One region of the Pseudomonas sp. PVC-3-1 genome, then DNA from elsewhere that is predicted to be linked to it. Evidence: riboswitches for the same ligand, from Rfam matches in the RefSeq annotation. Region 1 holds a riboswitch; each other region holds the start of a gene.
What was found. Region 1 has a riboswitch for cobalamin ahead of AC2T4A_RS01265 (CbtB domain-containing protein). Riboswitches for the same ligand answer to the same signal wherever they lie in the genome.

Region 1 (6,154 bases):
CCGTCGAGGCCGGCGAGCAGGTGGCCGATTTCGCTGGCGCCGCAGGCGTCCAGGGTCGGTGCGATCTGCTGCTGCAACTGCGCGAGGACCGCCGCGCTGGCGCTGCCGGGCGCGCTGACCGAGCCGTCGATCAGGCGCAGGGCGAACAGCTCCAGGCGCTCGCGGGTGTCACCGTTGCTGCGCCAGGTTTCGTCGCTGACGGCGGTCAACAAGTCAGGGCGCGGACCTTCCCACGGCTCGGCGAAAGCTTCGTCCAGCGGGTCGCGACCCAGCTGCAAATCCTCGCTCAGTGCGCGCAACAGGCTGGCGTTGCCGCCGCGTCCGTCGCCGCGCGGAATGCGCACCAGCGACAGCAGCGTGTCGCGGCGCAACTCGCCCACGGGCGATTCGCCGAACACATGCAGACCGTCGCGAATCTGCGATTCCTTGAGGTCGCAGAGGTAGGCGTCCAACTGCGGCAGCCAGCTTTCCGGGTCGTCGCTCAGTTGCAGGCCCAGCTCGCGGTCCAGCGCGGTCTCGCGCACCAGCGTGAGGATGTCGCCACGCAGCTCGCTGGCGCGGCGCGGGTCGAGCAGGGAGGCGTCGTAGTACTCGTCGGCCAGCCGTTCAAGGTCACGCAGCGGGCCGTAGTTTTCCGCGCGGGTCAGCGGCGGCATCAGGTGGTCGATGATCACGGCTTGCGCGCGGCGCTTGGCCTGTGCGCCTTCGCCGGGATCGTTGACGATGAAGGGGTAGAGGTTGGGGAGCGGACCGAGGATCGCGTCCGGCCAGCACTCTTCCGAGAGCCCGACGCCCTTGCCCGGCAGCCATTCCAGGTTGCCGTGCTTGCCGACGTGGATCACAGCATCGGCGCCGAACACTTCGCGCAGCCAGAAGTAGAAGGCGAGGTAGCCGTGGGGCGGCACCAGTGACGGGTCGTGGTAGATCGCCGCCGCGTCGAGCTGGTAGCCGCGCGCCGGCTGGATGCCGACAAAGCCCAGGCCGAAGCGCAGGCCAGCGACCATCATCCGGCCGCTGCGGAACATCGGGTCCTGTTGCGGCTCGCCCCAGCGCTCGCGCACGGCTTGCTGGTTGGCCGCGGGCAGGCGCGCGAAGCAGGCGAGGTAGTCGTCCAGCGCCAGGCTCTGCGCGCAGGGGCGCAGGTCGAGGCTGTCGAGGTCGTTGCTGACGCCGCCGAGCAGTTGCTGGATCAGCGCCGTGCCGGAATCGGGCAAACCGGCGACCGGATAACCCTGAGCCTCCAGCGCGCTCAGGATGTTCAATGCGGCGGCCGGCGTGTCGAGGCCGACGCCGTTGCCGATGCGGCCATCGCGGGTTGGATAGTTGGCCAGGATCAGCGCCACGCGCTTGTCGGCATTGGCCTTGCGCGCCAGCAGCATCCAGCGCCGCGCCAGCTCGGCGACGAAGTCCATGCCTGGCAGGTGCGGCAGGTAGCAGACCACGTCGCTCTGGCTGCGCTCGCTGCGCCAGGCCAGGCCCTTGAAGCTGATCGGCCGGGTGATGAGGCGGCCGTCCAGCTCCGGCAGCGCGATGTGCATGGCCAGGTCGCGCGGGCCGAGGCCCTGCGGGTTGGCGCGCCAGAGATCGAGGTTATCCAGCGAGCAGATGGCCTGCAGCACCGGCACGTCGCGTCTGAAAGGGCGTTCCTGTGGCGCTTCCGGGTTCGACTGGGCGAAGCCGGTGGTGTTGATGATCAACTCGGCGTCGGCGCTATCGAGCAGGCCTTCTACCGTCGCCAGGCACGCGGCTTCCTTGAGGCTGGCCACGGCGATGGGCAGCGGGTTGATGCCCTGGGCCTGCAGGCGTTCGCAGAAGGTGTCGATAAAGCCGGTGTTCGCCGCTTGCAGGTGCGTGCGATAGAACAGCAAGGCGGCCACCGGGGACTCGGGATGCCAGTCGGCCTGCCAGCGGGCGAGGTCGCAACTGCCCACTTGCGGGTGATAGACCGACACGCGCGGCAGGGTTTGTGGCTCGCTCCAGGCGTAATCGCGTTGCAGGTGACGGTTGGCGAGGCAGGCGAAGAATTGCCGGGCGTTGTCCATGCCGCCCTGGCGCAGGTACTGCCAGAGGCGCTCTGCGTCGTGCGACGCAACGCTGCACAGCGCGGCCAGTTCGGGGTCGGGTTTGTCGTCGCCGGGTACCGCGATCAGCGTGACGCCGCGCTCGGCCAGCGCCACCAACTGCTCCATGCCGTAGCGCCAGTAACCGACACCACCGTGCACGGAAATCAGGATGACCTTGGCATGTTGCAGCACCTCGTCGACGTAGAGGTCCACCGAGGCGTGGTTCTGCAACTGCATGGGGTTGGCCAGGCGCAGGCTCGGGTAATCCTCCGGCAGTTCGCGGGCGGCCTCGGCGAGCAGCGCCAGGTGCGAGTCGCCGCTGCAAAGAATCACCAGGTCGGCGGGCGTCTGGGCCAGGTCGGCGATGCCGTCGTCGGGGACGAAGCCGCCGGGTTGGGTGCGCAGCAGGTGCATGGGTTTGCTCGATGGTGGCTCTTCGTAGGAGCGAGCTTGCTCGCGAACATTGCCCCGCTGCGAGGTTGGTTCGCGAGCAAGCTCGCTCCTACACGATCAGGAGAGGGCGGTACGCAGCTCGTTGGCGATGGCGGCCTGGTCCAGTTCCTGGCCGATCACCACCAGGCGCGTGCCGCGGGTTTCATCGCTGCGCCAGGCGCGGTCGAAGTGCTTGTCAAAGCGCTTGCCGACACCTTGCACCAGCAGGCGCATGGGTTTGCCGGGGATGGCGACGAAGCCCTTGATGCGCAGCACGGCGTGGCGCTCGACCAGCGCGTTCAGGGCATCCAGCAGGGCGCGCTCTTCCACTTCCGGGAGGTCGACATGGAAGGAGTCGAACTCGTCGTGGTCATGATCTTCATGGCCCTCGTGGTCGTGATGCGTCGGGCGGCTGTCGATGTGCAGCTCGGCTTCGGCATTCAGACCCAGCAGCACGGAGAGCGGCAGCTGGCCGGAATTGGCTTCGACGATCTTCACCGCCGGCGGCAGTTCTTCCGCGACTTCGGCGCGTACGCGGGCCAGCGCGTCGGCGTCGAGCAGGTCGGCCTTGTTCAGTACCACCAGGTCGGCGCTGGCGAGCTGGTCTTCGAAGAGTTCGTGCAGCGGCGATTCGTGATCCAGGTTCGGGTCCTGCTTGCGCTGCTCGTCCACCTGCTCGGGGTGGGCGGCGAAGGTGCCGGCGGCCACGGCCGGGCTGTCGACCACGGTGATCACCGCATCCACGGTGCAGGCGTTGCGGATTTCCGGCCATTGGAAGGCCTGCACCAGCGGCTTGGGCAGGGCCAGGCCGGAAGTTTCGATGAGTATCTGGTCGAGGTCGCCGCGGCGCGCCACCAGCTCGCGCATCACCGGGAAGAATTCTTCCTGCACGGTGCAGCACAGGCAGCCGTTGGCCAGTTCGAAGACGCGGCCGACCGCTTCTTCTTCGCTGCAGCCAATGGAGCACTGCTTGAGGATTTCGCCGTCGATGCCCAGCTCGCCGAATTCGTTGACGATCACCGCGATGCGGCGGCCTTCGGCATTGTCGAGCATGTGGCGGAGCAGGGTGGTCTTACCGGCACCGAGGAAGCCGGTGACGATGGTGACGGGGAGTTTGGCCAGGGTTTTCATGCGCGCCTCGCAAGCGGAAGTTGGAAGGCGGATGAAGGGCGCGCGCGCGGGTTCGCCGCGCAACGAAGGTCGCCACCGGATCACCCCGCCCGGTTGTCTGTTGATAACGAACCGGTTCCGGATCTCGCGAGCTAGAGCCAGGCTAGGCGGAGGATCGCCGGGGATGCAGAGTTGACTGTAGTCAATGAGCAGTCCACGGCGATCCTCCAACGCAGCATGGCCGACGCGCAGCAGATCGAAAACCGGTGACGAGGCAGGTCTCCTGGCTCACAGCCCTTGGTTATCTCTTCGCCTTCCCGCCCGAATCGGCAGTGGCGCATGAAGAGACAGGCTGTTCACAGTTGCGGGGGCAGCCGTGGCGCATCCGAAGATTTCCACGTTCCCTCTTAGCTCCGGCCAGCGCCGGAGAACCTCGAAGGGAGGAAGGCTACGCAGCGTAGACGGGGCGGTCAATCGCCGGGGATCGGTTGACGCCTGCCGGCTGCCGTGGTCAGCTAGCGCGGTTTCAGGTGTCTCGCGCCGCGCGCGAGGTGAAACGGGAAGCCGGTGCGTCCGCAAGGACCAGTCCGGCGCTGCCCCCGCAACGGTAGGCGATCGTAGGGTCATCAGTAGTCACTGTGCGCACGCATGGGAAGACTGACCCGCTTGGCCACGAGCCAACGTCGCAAGCCCGGAGACCGGCCTGGAGCTTTCGTTTTTTGGCAAACCCGCGGTGGGCGGGCGCAGGCCGTGGCGCGTCCTTCCGGCGCGTTCGAATGCGTTCAACCTCTGCGTTCTCTTACTTTGATCTTCAGAGGGAACGTTCATGTCCAGCAGCACCCTGACGCACGCGTCGAGCACTTCCATCCCCCTTTCCAAGCGCATCAGCCTGGCCGTTGGCGCCAGCCTGCTGGGCGCGCTGCTGGTGTATTTCGCCGGCTTCTCGCATCTGGAAGCGGTGCACAACGCCGCGCACGACACCCGCCACAGCGCTGGTTTCCCCTGCCACTGATGTGCACCGCCTGCGCGTAAGCGCAGCGAATTCGAGGCACTCCCGGTCGCGCGTTCGCAGCGTTCGAGGCCTCGTCTCGCCTGGAGAATTGCAATGATCAAACGTATCGCCCAGACCGCCGGTTTCGCCGGTCTGATCGCGGCGCTGGTACTCACCGTGGTCCAGTTGCTGTGGGTATCCCCGCTGATCCTCAAGGCGGAAACCTATGAGAAATCCGAGCCGGCCGCCGCGCTGGTCGAGGAGCACGCTCATGAGCATGCCGAGGGTGCTGCCGCTGGCCACCACCATGACGCGCAAGCCTGGGAACCGGAAGACGGCTGGCAGCGCATCCTCTCCACCACCGGCGGCAACCTGGTGGTCGCGGTGGGCTTCGCCCTGATGCTGGCCGGCCTGTTCACCCTGCGCGAGCCGGGCAAGACCTCCGAAGGCCTGCTCTGGGGCCTGGCCGGTTTCGCCGTGTTCACCCTGGCTCCATCTCTGGGCCTGCCGCCGGAAGTCCCCGGCACCGCCGCCGCCGACCTGAACCTGCGGCAGACCTGGTGGATCGGCACGGCCGCCGCCACCGCCGCCGGCCTCGCGCTGCTGGTGTTCGGCCGCAACTGGGCACTGAAGATCGTCGGTGCCGCACTGCTGGTGGTACCGCATGTGATCGGCGCGCCGCAGCCGGAAGTGCATTCCAGCCTCGCGCCGGAAAGCCTCGCCCATGAGTTCATCGTCGCCTCGCTGGTCACCAACGCGGTGTTCTGGGCAGCCCTGGGCCTGGTCGCGGCCTGGCTGTTCCGTCGCTTCGCGCCGTCGGCCTGATCCACGCGTTATGCTCGACCCCCGCAGCCGGCTCGGCCGCCTGCGGGGTTTTGTTTTCTGGAGATAGAGAATGACGCTGGTTGCCGGCCTGGGTTGCCGCCGTGGCTGCTCGCTCGATGAACTGCGCGAGTTGCTGCGCGAAACGCTGGCGGAAGTCGGACTCGACGAGTCGAACCTCACCGCGCTGGCCAGCGCCACGCTGAAGGCCGACGAAGACGGGCTTGTCGCGCTGGCCACCGCGCTCGACCTGCCGCTGGCACTGTTCACGCCGCAACAGCTCGCGACATGCGAGAAGCGCCTGGGCGAGCCCTCCGAAACCGTGCGCGCCGCCACCGGGAGCGCCAGCGTAGCCGAGGCGGCGGCATTGCTACAGGCCGAGGCGCAAAGCGGTGCGCCGGCACGCCTGCTGGTGGGCAAACGGCGCAGCGATCAAGCCACCTGCGCGCTGGCTTTCATCCCCGTCGAACTCATACAGGAGCAGCCATGACGGTCCATTTCATCGGTGCCGGCCCCGGCGACCCTGAACTCATCACGGTCAAGGGCCAGCGGCTGATCCGTTCCTGTCCGGTGATCCTCTACGCAGGCTCGCTGGTACCGCCGGCGGTGCTGGAAGGGCACAGCGCCGAACGCGTGGTGAATACCGCCGAACTGCACCTGGACGAGATCGTCGCACTGCTGGCCCAGGCCCATGGCGAAGGCAAGGATGTTGCCCGAGTGCACTCCGGCGACCCGT
Region 2 (6,154 bases), 1.6 Mb from region 1:
CTCTGGCTGCGCGCCGACGGCAAGCTGCCGGACGTGCCGGCGCTGCACAAGTACATCCTCGCCTACGCCTCGGACTTCGGCTTCCTCACCACCTCGCTGCTGCCCCACGGTCGCTCGGTCTGGCAGAAGGACATGCAGGTCGCCACCATCGACCATTCCGTGTGGTTCCACCGCGACCTGCGCGCGGACGAATGGCTGCTCTACGCCATCGACAGCCCCTGGGCCGGCAACGGTCGTGGCTTTGTGCGCGGCAGCATCTTCAACCGTGACGGCCAGCTGGTTGCTTCCTCCACCCAGGAAGGCCTGATCCGCCGCCGCGAGGACTGGGCATGAACCCAGCCACTAGCCTGGGCGAGATTCGCCACTGGGTGTTCGACATGGACGGCACCCTGACCCTGGCGGTGCACGACTTCCCGGCAATCAAGCGCGCGCTGGGGATTCCCCAGGAGCACGATATCCTCACCCACCTGGCCGCGCTGCCGGAGGACGAGGCGGCGGCCAAGCATGTCTGGCTGCTGGAGCACGAGCGTGAGCTGGCGGTGGCTTCGACTGCCGCGCCGGGCGCGGTGGAACTGGTGCGTGCGCTGCATGGCGCGGGATACCGACTGGGCATTCTGACGCGCAATGCCCATGAGCTGGCGCTGATCACGCTGGCTGCGATTGGCATTGGTGATTGCTTCCTGACCGAGGATGTTCTCGGCCGCGGCGAGGCCGATCCCAAGCCCAGCCCGGATGGCCTGCTGCGCTTCGCCGCGCGCTGGGACGTGGCGCCGCAGAAGATGCTGATGGTTGGCGATTACCGCTTCGACCTCGACTGTGCCCGTGCCGCCGGGGCGCACAGTGCTTTGGTCAACCTTGCAGAGAATCCCTGGCCGGAGCTGACGGACTGGCATGCGCAGGACTGCGCGGAGCTGGGGCGGATGGCGGGGGTTCTGGTTTAGTCCGCTGCCCTGCGGGTTCGCGAGCAAGCTCGCTCCTACGAAGAGCAAATCGGGAAGCTCAGGGATATCCCTGCACGCCAACCCTGTAGGAGCGAGCTTGCTCGCGATCTGCCTTCCGCTCCCGGTTCCCGGCCTCCTTGCAGGCTCAGCGCCCGCGCCTATAGGTCGGGTTTCGCGTAGGAGCGGACTCCGTCCGCGATCGGCATTCGAACACGCCAGAACATCGCGGATGAATCCGCTCCTACGCGCGAGCCAGGCCCCGGCGTGTTTCTCCAAAGTTCCCTACAGCTCCGGCGTCCAGGTCACCGCCAGCAGCGCGGTACGGCCCGGTTCGCGGTAGGGACGGGCTTCGCCCATGAAGTCCGTCGGGCTGGTCGGGCGCAGGTAGTCACCCAGGGTGTAGTCGCGGTCCAGGGCGTTATCCAGTTTCAGGTCGAAGCGGATTTCATCGCTGGCCAGCCAACTGGTGCGCAGGTCGAGCACGCCGTAGCCGGACAGTTCGCGGGTATTGGCCGCGTCGTCATAACGCTGGCTGACGGCGCGCCAGGTGCCGCCGACGCCGAAGGCGCCGAACTGCCGGTCCAGGTCCAGGCTCAGGGTGCGGCGCGCGCGGTAAGGCAGAGTGTGGCCGCTGTCGCGGTCGCGCGGGTCGATCAGACTCAGGCCGAGCGCGGCCTGCCAGCCCAGCACCTCGCGGGCGACGCTGGCTTCGAAGCCATCGATGCGCGCCTTGTTGATGTTCTCCGGCTGGTTGCTGGTGCTGTCCCAGGCGATCAGGTCGTCGATCTCGGTGCGGTACAGCGAGGCTTCCAGGTGCGTGCCTTCGATGTCCCCGCGCCATTGCAGTTCGTAGGTTTTCGAGGTCTCGGCCTTCAGGTCCGGGTTGCTCGCGCCGGGGTAGTAGAGGTCGCTGAAGGTCGGCGCGCGGAAGCCTTCGCCGTAGCTGGCAATCCAGGTCTGGCTTTCGCCCACCGGCAGGCTGAAGGCGGCGTTCCAGCTGTTCTGGCTGCCGTAGGCCTGGTTGTTGTCGTGGCGGATGCCCAGTTCGGTGCCGAAGCTGTCGCCCTTGAAGCTGTGCTGGGCAAAGAAGGCGCGGTTGCTGCGCTGGTCCTCTGCAAAGGCGGTGGTGCCATCGACCTTGTCTTCGTACCAGTCGGCGCCCAGGGCCAACTGGTTGGCTTCGTCCAGTTGCAGGCGGTTGATCCAGCTCGCCGAGTGGCGGGTGGTTTCCAGCGTGCCGTTGTTCCAGCTGTCGGCGGCGCCCACAGCCTTGTTGCGGTCGTAGCTGCGGCCCAGCTCCAGGCGGCTGTTCCACATCTTGGTGATCTGGCCGTCGAGGTAGGCGCTGTAGCTGCTGACGCGGAATTCGTCCTGCGGCGTACCGGGCTCGAAGTTGTAGGCGTCGTCGTATTCGTTCTTGCCGCGCTGGTCGTTGAGGTTCAGCCCGGCCTTCCAGTCATCGCTGAAGCGATGGTCCAGGTTCAGGTGCACGGCCTTGTTGCGCTGGGCGTCGTGGTCGTTGTCGGCGCCGACGTTGTCGCTGGTGCGGTCCCAGCCCTGGCTCTCGTCGAGGCTGCCACCGAGGTTGTAGCGGGTCTGCTCGTTGCCGCCGGAGAGGCTCAGGCTGCGCTCGAAGGTGCCGTGGCTGCCGGCGGCCAGGCGCACTTCCGGGTGCAGGCCGGCTTCGCCGCGGCGGGTGAAGATCTGGATGACCCCGCCGATGGCGTCGGCGCCATACAGCGCCGAGCGCGGGCCGCGGGTCACTTCGACGCGCTCGATGCTGTCGATGCTCAGGTAGTCCAGGCGGGCGATGCCGCTGCTGGCCGAGGCGACGCGCTGGCCGTCCACCAGCACCAGGGTCTGCGCGGTGCTGGTACCGCGCACGGAGTAGGACACCACGCCGCCGGAGCTGCCCATCTGTACGCCAGGCACGCGGGCGAGCAGGGCGGGCACGCTGCGCACCTGCAGGCGTTCGATGTCGGCGCGGGTGAACACGCTGTTGGCCGAGGTGGCTTCGGCGCGCGGCTGGGCCTGGCGGGCGGAGGTGATCACCTGGTCGGAGAGCGTGTAGATGTCGCCAGCGGCGAAGGCCATGCCGGGCAGCAGGCTGGTGGCCAGGGCGAGTCGGGTCAGTTTCATGGAACGTCCTCAAAAGCGGTCGGATGACTTTCGAGGAGGGCGTGGCAAGGGCGGCAGGCCGCACTTGACGGTGCGGCCCTCCGCAACACCTGTCGGGGCGTGTCGAGGGCGGTCTCCGGGCTGCCGACGTCACATCGCCGCCTTCCCACAAGAGCAGTGGCCATGGCGATGCTGCGAGTCGAACCGGCCCTGATCTGCTGCGCGTCGGCATAACTGCGTTGAAAGCAGAAGCGGAAGGCTCATTTGCTGTAGCAAACTCCGCTTCCACTTCTGCTTTCGCCTTGTTCTGCTCTAGCTCGCGAGATCAGGATCCGGTTCGGGAACGTGTCGGTTACCGTTGCGGGGGCAGCGCAGGTCTTTCACCTGCTTCCCGTTACCTCGAACGAAAACCGGCGCACCTTAGAGGGTGCGCCGGTGACTGGCAATACTCAGTGCGAGGGATGCGCTCAGCGGTTGCCGAGCGCTTCCAGCCGTGCCTTCACCGAGGCTTCGATGCCGGCGGCGTCCAGCCCGCACTCCGCGAGCATCTGTGCCGGTTTGGCGTGCTCGACATAGTAGTCCGGCAGGCCCAGGTGCAGGATTGGCTGCTGGAGGTTCTCGCGGGCGAGGAATTCGCTGACGGCGGCGCCGGCGCCACCCATCACCGAGTTTTCCTCGACGGTCACCAGCAGCTCGTGGCTGGCGGCCAGCTGGCGTACCAGCTCTTCGTCCAGCGGCTTGACGAAGCGCATGTCGGCGACGGTTGCGTCGAACTGCTCGGCCACTTTCAGCGCTTCGGCCAGTTGCACGCCGAACACCAGGAAGGCGACCTTGCCAGCCTTGCCTTCACGGCGCACCACGCCCTTGCCGATTTCCACCGGGGCCAGTTCGGCTTCGATGCTGGCGTTCGGGCCGGTACCGCGCGGGTAGCGCACCGCCGCCGGGCCTTCGAAGTGATGGCCGGTGGTGAGCAGCTTGCGCAATTCGTTCTCGTCGCTGGGGGTCATCACCAGCATGCCGGGGATGCAGCGCAGGTAGGAGAGGTCGAAGCTGCCGGCGTGGGTCGGGCCGTCTTCGCCGACCAGACCGGCGCGGTCGATGGCGAACAGCACATCGAGGTTCTGCACCGCGACGTCGTGGATCAGTTGGTCGTAGCCGCGCTGCAGGAAGGTGGAGTAGATCGCCACCACCGGTTTGGCGCCATCGCAGGCCATGCCGGCCGCCAGGGTCACGGCGTGCTGCTCGGCGATGGCGACGTCGAAGTAGCGGTCCGGGAACCTGTCGGCGAAGGCGACCAGGTCGGAGCCTTCCTTCATTGCCGGGGTGATGCCGACCAGGCGCGGGTCTTGCGCGGCCATGTCGCATAGCCACTGGCCAAATACGCTGGAGTACTTCGGCCCGCCGGTCTTCTTCGGCACGGCGTGGGCGGGGGCGCCTTCGGGTTCGAGCTTGGTGATGGCGTGGTAGCCGATCGGGTCGATCTCGGCCGGGCCGAAGCCCTTGCCCTTCTTGGTCACCACGTGGAGGAACTGCGGGCCCTTGAGGTCACGCATGTTGCGCAGGGTGGCGATCAGGGTGGGCAGGTCGTGGCCGTCGATGGGGCCGATGTAGTTCCAGCCCAGCTCCTCGAACAGGGTGCCGGGGACCAGCATGCCCTTGGCGTATTCCTCGGTGCGGCGGGCGATCTCCCAGGCGCCGGGCAGGCGCGAGAGCACCTTCTTGCTGCCTTCGCGCATGCTGCTGTAGGTGCGGCTGGAGAGGATCTTGGCCAGGTAGTTGGACAGGCCGCCGACGTTGTTGGAGATCGACATGTCGTTGTCGTTGAGGATCACCAGCATGTCGGCCTTTACTTCCGACGCGTGGTTGAGCGCCTCGAAGGCCATGCCGGCGGTCAGCGCGCCGTCTCCGATCACTGCCACCGACTTGCGACTGGAGCCCTGCATGCGCGCGGCGATGGCCATGCCGAGGGCCGCGCTGATGGAGGTGCTGGAGTGGCCGACGCCGAAGGTGTCGTACTCGCTCTCCGAGCGGCGCGGGAAGGCGGCCAGGCCGTCCTTCTGGCGCAGGCTGCCCATGCGTTCGCGGCGGCCGGTGAGGATCTTGTGCGGGTAGGCCTGGTGGCCGACGTCCCACACCAGACGGTCGTCCGGGGTGTCGAAGACGTAGTGCAGGGCCACCGTCAGTTCGATGACGCCCAGGCCTGCGCCGAAGTGGCCGCCGGTCTGGCCGACGCTGTACAGCAGGTACTGGCGCAGTTCGTCAGCGAGGGTCAGCAGCTCCGTCTCGCCCAGCCGACGCAGCTCGACCGGCGTGCTGGCGCGGTCGAGCAGGGGCGTGGCAGGGCGCGCGCGGGGAATCTCGTGAAACGTCGTGGGCATCAGGCTGATCGTTATGAGAAGGCAAAGATGCGGAAGTTTACCCGAAGCTCAGGATTGGCCCAAGCAACGTGGGGCCAATCCTTCGGACGACCGGATAGTCGGAAATGGTGCGGCAGGCTGTGCCGAAATCGTCGTCGCTGCCGACGATTGCACGCAAGCGGGCCTTGGCGCGAGCATCCACTGTAGACACGATCACCGACCGGCGGCGGATTGCCGCAGTCTTTTGTAGCAACCGAGGAGGATGGCGTGACCCGACTGAGCCTGGAAGAACTGCGCGAACTGTCCGAAGCGATCCTGCGTCGCCACGGTTTCAGCGAGCCCCACGTGCAGGGCGTGACCGAGACGGTGCTGGCCGGCGAGCGTGATGGCTGTACCTCCCACGGGGTGTGGCGGTTGCTTGGCTGCATCCACACGGCGCGCGCCGGCAAGGTTTCGCTCGATGCCGTGCCGGAGCTGTCGGAACCGGCCCCGGCGCTGGTGCGGGTGGACGCCAAGGGCGGTTTCTCGCAGTGCGCGTTCGATCTCGGGCTGCCGAAACTGGTGGAGAAGGCTCGCAGCCAGGGCATCGCCGCGATGGCGGTCAACCATTGCGTACACTTTTCCGCGCTGTGGGTGGAGATCGAGCGGATCGTCGCCCATGGCCTGGTAGCCCTGGCCGTTACGCCGGCCCAGGCCTATGTGGCGCCGGCCGGCGGGACGCGGCCATTGTTCGGCACC
Region 3 (6,154 bases), 2.3 Mb from region 1:
GCCAGCTTGGCGCGCGTGTCTTCGCGGATCGGCGTGCTGTCGAAGACGCGGATGCGCGCGCGGACCTTGCGCGGGTCGTTCGGGTCCAGGCGCAGGGATACCACGTCACCCACGCGGATACCGCTGTACTGCACGGTGCCGCCTTCGGACAGGCCGGTCACTGCCTCGTTGAAGATCACGTCGTAGACCTTGTACTTCTGGTCGTTGCTCGACTGCGCCAGCCACAGGGCGAAGAGCAGCGCGCCGATCGACACGACGAGGGTGAACAGGCCGATCAGCACGTGATGGGCACGGGTTTCCATTTTAGTTTTCCTCCCGCAGGTGTTCGGTGGCCTGCAGCGCGGCACGGCCACGCGGGCCGTGGAAATAGTCCTGAACCCAGGCGTCGTCGGTCTGGGCGACCTGGTCCAGCGGGCCGACCACCAGCACGCGCTTCTGCGAGAGCACGGCGACGCGGTCGCAGATGGTGTAGAGGGTGTCCAGGTCGTGTGTGACCAGGAACACGGTGAGGCCGAAGGCGTCGCGCAGGGTCAGGATGAGTTGGTCGAAGGCGGCCGCGCCGATGGGGTCGAGGCCGGCGGTGGGTTCGTCGAGGAACAGGATGTCCGGGTCCAGCGCCAGGGCGCGGGCCAGGGCGGCGCGCTTGACCATGCCGCCAGACAGTTCCGAGGGATATTTGGCCCCCGCGTCCGGCGGCAGGCCGGCGAGGGAGATTTTAACCTTGGCGATGAACTCGGCATCGCTGCGCGACAGCCTGGCGTGTTCAATCAGCGGCAGGCAGATGTTCTCGCTCACCGTCAGCGAGGAGAACAGCGCGCCATTCTGGAACAGTACGCCGAAGCGTCTTTCCAGTTTCGAGCGCTCCAGCGGCGGCAGTGCCGGCAGGTTCTGCCCGAAGACATGCACGCTGCCTTCGCTGGGCTGGCGCAGGCCGATGATGCTGCGCAGCAGCACCGATTTGCCGGTGCCCGAGCCGCCGACCACGCCGAGGATTTCGCCCTTCATCACGTCGAGGTCCAGGTGCTCGTGCACCGCGTGGGTGCCGAAGCGGTTGGCCAGGTCGCGGACGACGATGATCGGTTCGCTCACCAGCCCATCTCCATGAAGAACAGCGCGAACATCGCATCCAGCAGGATCACCACGAAGATCGACTGGACCACGCTGGAGGTCGTGTGTTCGCCCACCGACTGCGCGCTGCCGCTGACTCGGAAGCCTTCCAGGCAGCCGATCACAGCGATGATGAAGGCGAACACCGGGGCTTTGACGATGCCCACCAGGAAGTGCTGCACGGCGATATCGTTCTGCAGCATGTAGAGGAACATGCGTGGCGAGATGTCCAGGCTCAGGGCGCAGACCACGCCGCCGCCGAAGATGCCGGAGATCATCGCCAGGAAGGTCAGCATCGGCAGGGTCAGCAGCAGCGCCAGCACCCGTGGCAGCACCAGCAGTTCCACCGGGTCGAGGCCCAGGGCCTGGATGGCGTCGATCTCCTGGTTGGCCTTCATCGAGCCGATCTGTGCGGTGAAGGCGCTGGCGGTGCGACCGGCGAGCAGGATCGCGGTGAGCAGCACGCCGAATTCGCGCAGGAAGGAGAAGCCCACCAGGTCGACCGTGTAGATCTGCGCGCCGAACTTCTGCAGCACGGTGGCGCCGAGGAAGGCCACCACCGCGCCGACCATGAAGGTCAGCAGGGCGACGATGGGCACGGCATCCAGCCCGGTCTCCTCCATGTGCGCGGCCAGCGAGGTCATGCGCCAGCGGCGTGGGCGCAGCAGGTTGCGCACCAGCGTCTGCAGGGTCAGACCGATGAAGCCGAGCAGGCCGATCAGGTGGTCCTTGAAGGTGACCGAGGCGATGCCGATGCGCTCCAGTACATCGACCAGTGCGTTGCCCGGAGGGGGCGCCTTTTCGTCGAGGCGGCACTGGGTGATCGCGCTGCCCACGGTGCGCAGCAGCGCCTGGCGTTCGGCGGGCAGATTGCGGGCGATCTGCTCCAGCTGGCTCATGCGGGCGCCGCCGATGATCTCGGCGAGCAGGGCGGCACCGGCGGTATCCAGCGCGCCGAGGCCGGCGAAATCCAGCTGGGCGGGCGATTCGGCGCTGCGCTGGGCAGCCACCTGGGCTTCCAGCGTAGAGAAATGCGCGAGCGTCCAGTCTCCGCTGACGTGCATCAGCGGTGGGCTGGCGGTGGTGTCGAGCTGAAGCTGGCCGGGCTGGGCAGTCGTCATCATGACTCGCATTCTAGCGAAGTTACGCGTCGCGACCACTTGACTTGTGTGACGCTTTGTAGAGCCTTTGCGGCGGATACGGCGGGCCTCGGCGACATCCTGTTCAATTGACGCCCCAGCTCGCCAGCCACTAAGCTGCGCGCCTGCTTCAGGTGCTCTCGGCGCGAGCCGCGAGTGAAACAGGGAAGCCGGTGAAGTCGATGCGCAATCGACCATTCCGGCGCTGCCCCCGCAACGGTAAGCGAGCTTCGAGCCGCAAACAGCCACTGTGCCACCGGCATGGGAAGGCGCGGTTCCTTCGGAAACCCAGATGTTTCCACTCGCAAGCCCGGAGACCGGCCTGCTGCATCGCATGGCATCGCGGGAGGCGCTGCCGACGTCGGCGCCATGCGCCGCGCGTTGCCGTCCTCCGTCTGCCCCGACTGGTTAGTGCCGCGCGGGTGAGAGCGGCGGAGAATCCTTCAGGTGAACCCCCTATTCCCTAGGTCGACAGCCTTCGTGCTGGCCGGCCTCTGCCGCATGGCGCCCGCGCGCGCCAGCGGCGAATCCCTGCCCATTCCATCCCTGGTTGGCTGCCACCTGGCCGGCAGCCTCACGCCCGTGCAAATCCTTTCAGGAGCAACCTGCCATGACTGAATCCGTCGAAAAGGACGAGCGCCATCGCTCGCGCATGCAGCGCAAGAAGGCGGTGATCGACGAGAAGATCGCCCAGGCCCAGGGCGAACGCGGCGTATTCCTGGTCAACAGCGGCAACGGCAAGGGCAAGAGCAGCTCGGCTTTCGGCATGGTCGCTCGCGCGCTCGGTCACGGTATGAAGGTGGGCGTCGTGCAGTTCATCAAGGGGGCTGCGACCACCGGCGAAGAGGCATTCTTCCGTCGTTTCCCCGAGGAAGTCAGCTTCCATGTGATGGGCGAAGGCTTCACCTGGGAAACCCAGGACCGCCAGCGCGACATCGCCAAGGCACAGGCCGCCTGGAACGTGGCGCGGCAACTGCTGAACGACCCGCAAGTCGGCCTGGTGGTGCTGGACGAAGTGAACATTGCCCTCAAGCACGGCTACCTGGAACTGGACGCTGTGCTGGCCGACATCGCCGCGCGCCCGCCGATGCAGCATGTGGTCGCCACTGGGCGCGGCGTGCAGCCGGAGATGGTCGAGGCCGCCGATACCGTGACCGAAATGGGCCTGGTGAAACATGCCTTCAAGGCAGGGATCAAGGCGCAGAAAGGGGTGGAGTTCTGATGGTCTGGGGCTTCCCTCACCCTAACCCTCTCCCGGGGGAAGAGGGGACCGTTCGGTGTTTGGAAAAGCGTTGGCGCTCGCCGGCAGGCTCTGCTGCCTCGGCTGACCGCGGCGCGACTGTTGATCGACGAAAAGCCATCCCACAGGACACACCCAACTGCTCCCTCTTCCTCTGGGAGAGGGCTGGGGTAAGGGGCTCTCTGCCCGTGCCGGGGAGTGCGACTGATGCGTGATGCGCGCCAATGCCCCGCGCTGCTGATCGCTGCGCCCGCTTCTGGCCAAGGCAAGACCACCGTGACCGCCGCCCTGGCGCGCCTGCACACGCGCCTCGGGCGCAAGGTGCGGGTGTTCAAGTGCGGCCCGGATTTCCTCGACCCGATGATCCTCGCCCGTGCCAGTGACGCGCCGGTCTACCAGCTGGACCTGTGGATGGTCGGCGAGGGCGAAAGCCGCCGCCTGCTCTGGGAAGCGGCCGGCGAGGCTGACCTGATCCTCATCGAGGGCGTGATGGGCCTGTTCGACGGCTCGCCCTCGGCCGCTGATCTCGCACGGCGATTCAACGTGCCGGTGATGGCGGTGATCAATGGCCAGTCCATGGCCCAGACCTTCGGCGCCATGGCCGTCGGCATGGCTACTTATCAGAGCGACTTGCCGTTCTCCGGCGTGCTCGCCAACCGCATCGGCAGCCAGCGCCACCGTGACCTGGTGCGTGACAGCCTGCCAGAATGGATTCGCTGGTACGGCGCGTTGCCGCGCGATACCGAAGTGGAGCTGCCCAGCCGACACCTCGGCCTGGTGCAGGCTGGCGAGCTGGCTGACCTCGATGCCCGCCTGGACGCCGCCGCTGATGCCCTGGCGGCCAGCGCCAGTACCGAGCTGCCGCTGCCGGTGAGCTTTGCTGCGCCCGAACCGCGCAGCGAGTCTTCCCGCCTCGACGGCGTGCGCATCGGCGTGGCGCGGGACAACGCCTTCGCCTTCCTTTATCAGGCCAACCTCGACCTGCTGCGCGAGCTGGGCGCCGAGCTGGTGTTCTTCTCGCCGTTGCGTGACGGAGCGCTGCCGGAAGTGGACAGCCTCTACCTGCCCGGCGGCTATCCGGAACTGCACCTGCAGGCGCTGGCGGAGAACCGCGCCATGGCCCTGGCCATCCACGCGCACCACGAGATGGGCAAGCCGATCCTCGCCGAGTGCGGCGGCATGCTCTATCTGCTCGATGCGCTGACCGACGCAGCCGGCGAGCGCGCAGAACTGCTCGGTCTGCTGCCGGGTGAAGCGCGCATGCAGAAGCGCCTCGCCGCGCTGGCGCTGCAGGCCGTGACGCTGCCCGAAGGCATTCTGCGCGGGCACACCTTCCATCATTCGTTGCTGGACAGCAGCGCGGAGCCGCTGGCCCGTGGCGTCTGCCCCAACGACAAGCCGGTGGCCGAAGCGGTGTTCCGCCGCGGCCGGCTCACCGCGTCCTATATCCACTTCTACCTGCCGTCCGATCCGGACGCCGCGGCCGCACTCTTCAGACCATGACCGAGCATGCCTACAGCCCAGAAGAGCGCGCCGCGCTCTACCGCGCCATTGCCGAGCGCCGCGACATGCGCCACTTCAGCGCTGGAGAGGTGTCGCCTGAGTTGCTCGCGCGCCTGCTGGAAGCGGCGCACCAGGCACCCAGCGTCGGGTTGATGCAGCCGTGGCGCTTCGTCCGCGTGACCGCGCGGGAGCTGCGCCAGTCGATCCATGCTCTGGTGGAGGAGGAACGCGTGCGTACCGCCGAGGCGCTGGGCGAGCGTTCCGACGAGTTCATGCGGCTGAAGGTCGAGGGCGTGCTCGACTGCGCCGAAGTGCTGGTGGCCGCCTTGATGGATGGCCGCGAGGCGCATGTGTTCGGCCGTCGTACCTTGCCGAACATGGACCTCGCCTCGCTGTCCTGCGCGATCCAGAACCTCTGGCTCGCCTCCCGCGCCGAAGGCCTCGGCATGGGCTGGGTATCCCTGTTCGATCCTGCCGCGTTGGGCGAGCTGTTGGGCTTGCCGGCAGGAGCCGAGGCCGTGGCGGTGATCTGCCTTGGTCCGGTCAGCGAGTTCTATCCCGCGCCGATGCTGGCGCTCGAAGGCTGGCGTCAACCGCGCGCGCTCAGCGAGCTGTTGTACGAGAACCACTGGGGAGAACAGCCATGAGCCTGGCCCTGCTGAGCGTCCTCGGCGTAGCGCTGGATTCCCTGCTGGGCGAGCCGAAACGCTGGCACCCGCTGGTGGCTTTCGGGCGCCTGGCGGACCGGCTGGAGCGGCGCTTCAATCGTTCCCGAGTTCCGGAGCGCCCTCTCCCTTACCCTCTCCCTGAAGGGAGAGGGGACTGTTCAGTTTCAGGCGAAACGACGAGCAGGTCGGCAACTCCAATTTGCTCCCTCTCCCTTCAGGGAGAGGGCTGGGGAGAGGGTGTATCTGCGAGCGCCATTAGTCCCAGGAATGACACCCCCGGCCTCGCCTGGCGCAGCCATGGCGTCACCGCCTGGATCATCGCAGTCATCCCGCTGACCCTGGTCGCGCTGCTACTCAGCTTGCTGCCCTATGTCGGATGGATGGTGCAGGCGCTCGCGTTGTACTCCGCGCTGGGCCTGCGCAGCCTGGGCGAACACGCCGAACCGGTGGCGCTGGCCTTGCGCGCCGGTGACCTCAACGAAGCCCGGCTGCGCGTG

Region 2: linked by a shared signal. The riboswitch ahead of AC2T4A_RS08590 (TonB-dependent receptor domain-containing protein) and the one ahead of AC2T4A_RS01265 (CbtB domain-containing protein) in region 1 are both predicted to bind cobalamin.
Region 3: linked by a shared signal. The riboswitch ahead of cobO (cob(I)yrinic acid a,c-diamide adenosyltransferase) and the one ahead of AC2T4A_RS01265 (CbtB domain-containing protein) in region 1 are both predicted to bind cobalamin.

Annotation. Positions count from the first base shown of each region.
Region 1 covers NZ_CM172023.1:255,533-261,686, reverse strand. The annotation lists gene cobN (cobaltochelatase subunit CobN) at 1-2,477, opposite strand, end outside; gene cobW (cobalamin biosynthesis protein CobW) at 2,574-3,626, opposite strand; cobalamin riboswitch at 3,862-4,056, opposite strand; cobalamin riboswitch at 4,117-4,326, shown strand; gene AC2T4A_RS01265 (CbtB domain-containing protein) at 4,432-4,617, shown strand; gene AC2T4A_RS01260 (CbtA family protein) at 4,711-5,421, shown strand; gene AC2T4A_RS01255 (cobalamin biosynthesis protein) at 5,492-5,908, shown strand; gene cobM (precorrin-4 C(11)-methyltransferase) at 5,905-6,154, shown strand, end outside.
Region 2 covers NZ_CM172023.1:1,857,137-1,863,290, forward strand. The annotation lists gene tesB (acyl-CoA thioesterase II) at 1-333, shown strand, start outside; gene AC2T4A_RS08585 (HAD family hydrolase) at 330-941, shown strand; gene AC2T4A_RS08590 (TonB-dependent receptor domain-containing protein) at 1,224-3,080, opposite strand; cobalamin riboswitch at 3,171-3,489, opposite strand; gene dxs (1-deoxy-D-xylulose-5-phosphate synthase) at 3,527-5,437, opposite strand; gene AC2T4A_RS08600 (Ldh family oxidoreductase) at 5,684-6,154, shown strand, end outside.
Region 3 covers NZ_CM172023.1:2,591,321-2,597,474, forward strand. The annotation lists gene AC2T4A_RS12105 (MlaD family protein) at 1-302, opposite strand, end outside; gene AC2T4A_RS12110 (ABC transporter ATP-binding protein) at 304-1,089, opposite strand; gene AC2T4A_RS12115 (ABC transporter permease) at 1,086-2,231, opposite strand; cobalamin riboswitch at 2,362-2,586, shown strand; gene cobO (cob(I)yrinic acid a,c-diamide adenosyltransferase) at 2,857-3,468, shown strand; gene AC2T4A_RS12125 (cobyrinic acid a,c-diamide synthase CobB) at 3,694-4,989, shown strand; gene bluB (5,6-dimethylbenzimidazole synthase) at 4,986-5,636, shown strand; partial or broken gene AC2T4A_RS12135 (cobalamin biosynthesis protein) at 5,633-5,764, shown strand; partial or broken gene cbiB (adenosylcobinamide-phosphate synthase CbiB) at 5,870-6,154, shown strand, end outside.